2 regions of the Stenotrophomonas sp. GQ19 genome follow, and region 1 is predicted to be linked to the other one. Evidence: riboswitches for the same ligand, from Rfam matches in the RefSeq annotation. Region 1 holds a riboswitch; the other holds the start of a gene.
The links. Region 1 has a riboswitch for cobalamin ahead of metE (5-methyltetrahydropteroyltriglutamate--homocysteine S-methyltransferase). Riboswitches for the same ligand answer to the same signal wherever they lie in the genome.
Positions count from the first base shown of each region.

Region 2: another riboswitch for cobalamin. It lies ahead of btuB (TonB-dependent vitamin B12 receptor); the one in region 1 lies ahead of metE (5-methyltetrahydropteroyltriglutamate--homocysteine S-methyltransferase).

Region 1 covers NZ_JCAXES010000006.1:104,808-108,212, forward strand. The annotation lists gene metE (5-methyltetrahydropteroyltriglutamate--homocysteine S-methyltransferase) at 1-2,298, opposite strand; cobalamin riboswitch at 2,513-2,744, opposite strand; gene AC6CHL_RS12845 (nicotinate phosphoribosyltransferase) at 2,890-3,405, opposite strand, start outside.
Region 2 covers NZ_JCAXES010000007.1:75,403-78,807, reverse strand. The annotation lists gene btuB (TonB-dependent vitamin B12 receptor) at 1-1,519, opposite strand, end outside; cobalamin riboswitch at 1,645-1,870, opposite strand; gene AC6CHL_RS13900 (histidine phosphatase family protein) at 1,931-2,593, shown strand; gene AC6CHL_RS13895 (TfoX/Sxy family protein) at 2,786-3,154, opposite strand; gene AC6CHL_RS13890 (free L-methionine (R)-S-oxide reductase MsrC) at 3,151-3,405, opposite strand, start outside.

The DNA of each region.
Region 1 (3,405 bases):
TCAGGCGGCGTTGGCGTCGGCGGTCTCCTCGCGCAGCTGGCGCGCGGCGGCCACCAGTGCTTCCAGCGCGGCGCGGGTTTCCTTCCAGCCGCGGGTCTTCAGGCCGCAGTCGGGGTTAACCCAGATCTGCTCGGGCCGGAGGACTTCGGCGGCCTTGCGCAGCAGCGCCAGCATCTCTTCCTTGTCGGGCACACGCGGGGAGTGGATGTCATACACGCCCGGGCCGATCTCGTTGGGATACTGGAAGCGCACGAACGCATCCAGCAGCTCCATGCGCGAGCGCGAGGTCTCGATCGAGATCACGTCGGCATCCATCGCCGCCACCGAGTGGATGATGTCGTTGAACTCGGAATAGCACATGTGCGTGTGGATCTGGGTCGCATCGCGCACGCCACTGGCACTGATCCGGAACGCTTCCACCGCCCAGTCCAGGTACTCGCGCCACTGCGCGCGGCGCAGCGGCAGGCCTTCGCGGATGGCCGGCTCGTCGATCTGGATCACGCCGATGCCGGCCGCCTCCAGGTCCAGTACCTCGTCGCGCAGCGCCAATGCGATCTGCCGGCAGGTGTCCGCGCGCGACTGGTCATCGCGCACGAACGACCACTGCAGCACCGTCACCGGGCCGGTCAGCATGCCCTTCATCGGGCGGTCGGTCAGCGACTGCGCGTACTGCGACCAGCGCACCGTCATCGGCTGCGGGCGGGTCACGTCGCCGAAGATCACCGGCGGCTTCACGCAGCGCGAGCCATAGCTCTGCACCCAGCCGTTCTTGGTAAACGCGAAGCCGTCCAGCTGCTCGCCGAAGTACTCCACCATGTCGTTGCGCTCGAACTCGCCGTGCACCAGCACGTCCAGCCCGATCTGCTCCTGCACGCGTACGCAGTGTTCGGTCTGGGTGGCCAGGAACGCATCGTAGTCGGCGTCGGACAGCTTGCCGGACTTGTTGCTGGCGCGGGCCTCGCGTACTTCCAGGGTCTGCGGGAAAGAGCCGATCGTGGTGGTGGGGAAGCGTGGCAGCTGCAGCGCACCGGCCTGGGCCAGGTGGCGCTGCGGGTAGGGGCTGTGGCGCTGCGCATCGGCGGCGGTCAGGGCGGCCAGGCGCGCGGCCACCGCGGCCTTGTGCACGCGCGGCGAGCGCCGGCGCGATTCGATGCACGCACGCGAGTGCGCCAGCGCGTCCTCGGCGCGGGCCGGGGAGTCGATGGCATCGGCCAGCACGCGCAGCTCCTGCAGCTTCTGCCTGGAGAACGCCAGCCAGCTGTGCAGTTCGTCATCCAGCTTTTTTTCCAGGTCCAGGTCGACCGGGCTGTGCAGCAGCGAACACGACGGGGCCAGCCACAGCGCATCGCTGCCCACGTGGCCGTGCGCGTAACGGGCCAGCACCAGTGCGTTGTCCAGATGCGTGCGCCAGATGTTGCGACCGTTGACCAGACCGGCCGACAGCACACGACCTGGGGGCAGCGCCTTGATCACCGCATCCAGCTGCTCCGGGGCGCGCACCAGGTCCACGTGCAGGCCATCCACCGGCAGCGAGGCGGCCAGCGGCAGGTTGTCGTCCAGCGCACCGAAGTAGGTGGCCACCAGCACCTTCGGCCGCGCCGCCTCGGCCAGTACCGCGTAGGCATGGGTGAACGCGGCGCGGGTGGCCTCGTCCAGGTCCTGCACCAGCGCCGGCTCGTCCAGCTGCACCCACTGCGCGCCAGCGTCCTTCAGCTGGCCCAGCAGCTGCACGTACACCGGCAGCAGGGCGTCAAGCAGGTCCAGTGCGCGGCTGCCGTCGGTGGTCTTGGACAACAGCAGGAAGGTCACCGGGCCGATCAGCACCGGGCGGGTCTCGATGCCCAGCGTCTTGGCCTGGCGGTATTCGGCCAGCGGCTTGTCGCCACGCAGCGCGAAGCCCTGGCCGGCCTGCAGTTCGGGCACCAGGTAGTGGTAGTTGGTGTCGAACCACTTGGTCATTTCCAGCGCGTGCAGGTCATAGCCGTCGCGTTGCACGCCCCGGGCCATGGCGAAGTACCCGGCCAGCGGCTCGGCGTCGGCCAGGGCGCGGTAGCGCGCCGGGATGGCGTCGAACAGGAAGGCCGCGTCGAGCACCTGATCGTAGAAGCTGAAGTCGTTGCTCGGCGGCACATCGACGCCGGCCTCGCGCTGCAGCTGCCAATGGCGCTCGCGCAGGCCGCTGGCGGTGTCCTGCAGCGACTGGGCGCTGCTTTCGCCGGACCAGAACGCTTCCAGCGCACGCTTGAGTTCGCGCTTGGCGCCGATGCGGGGAAACCCCAGGTTGGTAACAGTGGTCATGGAACGTGTCCTCATTGCAGTAGCGGCATTGAGGAACGAAGGAACCGCGCGCCGTGCACGACATGGCTGCCGTGTCCGCCCCGCCAGCGACCTTCGCCCCCGCGGGCGAACCGGATGTCGTGGAGCGGACGCACGGGGGCAGCGCCACGCGGGCGGCATGGCGGCAGGCCCCGGCAACCTCCCCGCGGACGTTCCAGGTCGAATCAGGGGACGGTCGTGTCCCCCGGCCGGGGCCGGTATTCGGGCTGATGGACACGGGCGCGAACGCCCACCTAGTACCTGCCGCTTCCCAGGCCGGGGCCCAGTGCTGTTGGCAGGATTCGTTTCCATTCACCGCTGCGGGGCAGCTCCGGAATGGGCGCACGAGGCGCCTTCACCGGATTCCCGTTTAAACCCATCCCTTCATCTGCATGAAGAGATGGATACCTTCGGCGAGCACAAGGTAGGCCGAAGCCGGGCGATGGTCAAGAGGGCATCAGATCGAAGCCGCCCGCGGGACCCATTGGCGTTGTACCGCACCGGCACCGGTGCAACGGACGTAGGGGCCCCGGCGCGGGTTGCGTGAAGGATGGCGACGGCGAGGTTGGCCGATTACGGTCGTGCAGCATTCGCCCGGCTGCGGATCTCAGCCAACGTATCGTCCTGCAGCAACGTGCCGTTCTCCCAGACCGTGACCATCGCATCCTCGTAGCCCAGCGGCAGCGCGGCGGCTGTCAGCGATTCCGCGTCGGCCGGCACCGACACCGTCCGGAACTGGCCGTACTCGCGATGGCGCAGCAGGCGCATGCGGCCGCGCTTGCTCTGCTTGCCACTGTCGGTCACCGGGTCCTTGTAGACGTCGATCCATTTCCCGTCCACGCGCGCGGCCGAGCACTTCAGCGCGAACTTCTGGGTGTCGCGGTCCAGCCGCTGCAGCAGTGCGCCGCCCATGCCGAAGGCGACGTTGTCGGCGGCGTAGCCGGCGGCGGTGATGCTGGCCAGGATCTGGCCGATGCTGGTCGGGTTGACGCCGTCACCCTGGATCACGCGCACGTGGTTGAGCACCTTGTAGCCCTTGCCGTTGACCACGTGGCCGAAGGCGTCGTCGAGCAGCTGCAGGCACTGCAG
Region 2 (3,405 bases), on a different contig from region 1:
GGTTGCGCGGATCGGTGTGGCTGAGCTGGGCGTTCACGTCGAACCCGGCCAGGGTGATGCCACCGGTCAACTCGGCACCGCGGATACGCGCCTTCTCCACCTGCGACATCATGAAGGTGGTGGCGTCGTAGGTGATCAGGTCGTCGATGCGGGTTTCATACACGTCCAGGCCCCAGCGCCAGCCGTCGCCCTGCTGGGCGATGCCGACGTTGGCGCTCTTCGATTTTTCCGGGTCCAGGCCCGGCACGCCACTCCACGGGTCGTACAGGTCGCTGAAGGTCGGGGCCTTGAACGCGGTGCCGTAGCTGGCGTTGAGGCGGAACCCGCTGCCCAGCTCCAGGCCCCAGCCCAGGCTGCCGGTGGTGTGGTTGCCGAACTGTTCGTTGTCGTCATTGCGCACGCTGGCCTGCAGGTGGTGCGCGCCGAAGCGGCCCTGGTACTGCACGAACACGCCGGTGTTGTCGCGGCTGTCGACCAGGTAGCCAGCGCTGCTGCCGTCCAGGTTGTCCTGGCTCCAGTCCACGCCGGCGCTGAGCAGCTGGCCCTCGGCGATGCCCACGTCGGCCTGCACCGAGGCGCTGTTGCGGTGGGTCTGCGCCGCACCCAGCCAGGTGCTGCCGTTGTAGTTGTCCGATTCGTTGTCGGCACGCCCGACGTTGGCGGTCAGGGTGAAGCGCTCGCTGGGGGTGTAACGCACCTTGCCGCCCAGCACCTGCTGCAGCGTTTCCGAATAGTTGTAGTAACCGTCGTAGTGGTTCTCGCCTTCGGCGCGCAGCGCGGTCCCTTCCACGCTCAGCGCATCGGTCAGCGCGTAACCGCCGCGCAGGCTCATCGACAGGTTGCGGTAGCCGTCGCGGTCGGGCTCATTGGCACCGCAGCCAGCGAAGGTCGCGGCATCGCCGCGGCACGAGTTGATGCCGTCGGTGTGCTGGTAGGCGATGTCGGTGCCAAACCAGCCACGCGCGCCGCTGCCGCCGAAGCCACCGCTGGCCTCGCGCAGGCCGTTGCTGCCGCCACCCACCTGGAAGTGCGGGGCGAAGCTGCCGGCGTTGCGGCGGGTGAAGATCTGGATCACGCCACCGATCGCGTCGGCACCGTACAGGCTGGACTGCGGCCCGCGCACGATTTCGATGCGCTCGATCTGCGCCAGCGGCAGGTCCTGGATCATGGCCAGGCCCAGGTCGCCGGTGTTGATGCGCACGCCGTCCACCAGCACCAGGGTGTGGGCCGAGTTGGTGCCGCGCAGGAACAGCGAGCTCTGCTTGCCCAGCCCGCCACTGTTGTTGAGGTTGATGCCGGCGCGGCCACGCAGCAGGTCCTGCAGCGACGGCGCCTGGCTGCGCTCGATCTCGGCGCGGTCGATCACCTGCGCCGGGGAGATGCTGTCCTGCAGGGCGATCGGGGTGCGGGTGGCGGTGACCAGGACCTGGTCCAGCGCGGTGGCCTCGTCCTGGGCCGACGCCAGCAGGGGCAGGGCCGACAGCACGGCCAGGGAAAGGACTTGGATCTGCAGCTTCATCGATGACTCCATGCACCGCGCACGCCCGCGCGGCAAGGGGTGGGGATGATCGCGCTGCAGGGATGGATCGACGGTGGGCGGACACGCGCACGGCGCCGCTTGCCGCCGCCATGCCCGCCGCATCGCAACCAGTCGTCTTCCAGGCCGGTCTCCGGGCTTGCGGGCCGATGGCCAGGGCCATCGCACCCGGCGCCTTCCCATGCGCAAGCACAGTGGCGTAATGCCGGGTGTTTCCACGCTTACCGTTGCGGGGGCAGCGCCGGAGTGGCAGGCAAGGGTCTGCTGCGTCACCGGCTTCCCGTTTCAACCTGCCGGCATGCGCCGCAGGTCACCTGGAAGTGCGCGCAGTGTAGAGCAAAGGCCTGCCTGCGGCAGCCGGCGCGGCGGGGTGGCACGGAGCGAGCGGTTAGAATGCCCCTCGTTCCACGATGTGATGCCCATGACCCCTTCGAGGTTGCAGCACCGTTCCGCTCCATCCACCGCGCAGGCAGCGGCGTGATCCTGGACCTGATCCGCCACGCCAGCACCGGCCGTGACGGCCACCTGGACGGGCGCACCGACCCCGTGCTGGAAGACGGCAGTACCGACGCCCTGTGCGCCCGCTATGCGGGGCTGCCCTGGCGACGCGTGGTGAGCTCGCCCCGCCAGCGTGCGCTGGCCACTGCCGATGCGCTCGCGTTGCCGCACGGGGTGGAAGTGGTGGCCGACGAGGAGTGGGCCGAACTCGACTTCGGCGACTGGGATGGGCATGCGCTGCATGAGCTGCCGATGCAGGAGCTGTCGGCGTTCCACCTGGACCCGCACGCCAACCCGCCGCCGCACGGCGAAAGCTGGGGCCACTTCGAGCGCCGCATTGCCCGTGGCCTGCACCGGTTGCTGGATGACCCCGACCCGCTGCCCACCCTGATCGTCAGCCATGGCGGCCCGTTGCGGATGGTGCTGTCGCAGGTGTGTGGCCTGCCGATGGCAATGTGCTGGGCACTGCGCATCGACCACGGCACCCGCCTGCAGCTGCGCGTGGAGCGCGAAGACGACCGCCTGTGGGGCGAACTGCTGGAACTGCAGCAGCCTTGATCACGCGCGCCGCGCACCTGCGTAGCGCCGGGCTCTGCCCGGCAGGTACTGGAAGTGGCGTTGCATGTACGTAGAGCCGGGCTCTGCCCGGCTGGTACTGGATGTGGTGTTGCATGTACGTAGAGCCGGGCTCTGCCCGGCTGGTACTGGAAGTGGTGTTGCTGCGTAAGAGCAGCCGGGCAGAGCCCGGCTCTACGCGGTCTCGTCGTCGAACGGAGGCACGTCGTCGATGTCGGCATCATCATCGCGACGTTCGGCGGTGCGGTCGTAGACCGGGCCGGACGCCGGGGGTGCCTTTTTCAGCGGCTTGTCGGCAATGATGGCCTCGTATTCGGCCACCAGTTCGGTGCGGCGTGCTTCGGGCAGTTCCTGCCAATGGCAGTCCTGCAGCGCGCCTTCCAGCGAGTAGAGCAGGTTGAGGCTGGGCTTGAAGCCGGCGCGGCGCACCTTCACGAACGCGCCGACCGCGCCGATCGCGGTCAGCTCCTCGGGCGTGCGCAACCCGACCTGGCGCAGCCAGGCCGCGCTCTTGGGACCGATGTTGCGCAGCTTGGTGCTCATCCCAGGGCCTCGACGAACACCGCGGCGATCGCCTCCAGGCCGGCCTGGTCGTCGGCGTCGAACCGCGCCAGCGAGGGGCTGTCCAGGTCGAACACGCCGATCAGGGTATCGCCGTGGACCAGTGGCACCACCAGTTCCGAGCGCGACGCCGAATCACAGGCGATGTGGCCGGGGAAGGCATCCACGTCTTCAATGCGCTGGGTCACGCGCTGGCTGGCCGCCGCGCCGCACACGCCCTTGTCCAGCGGGAT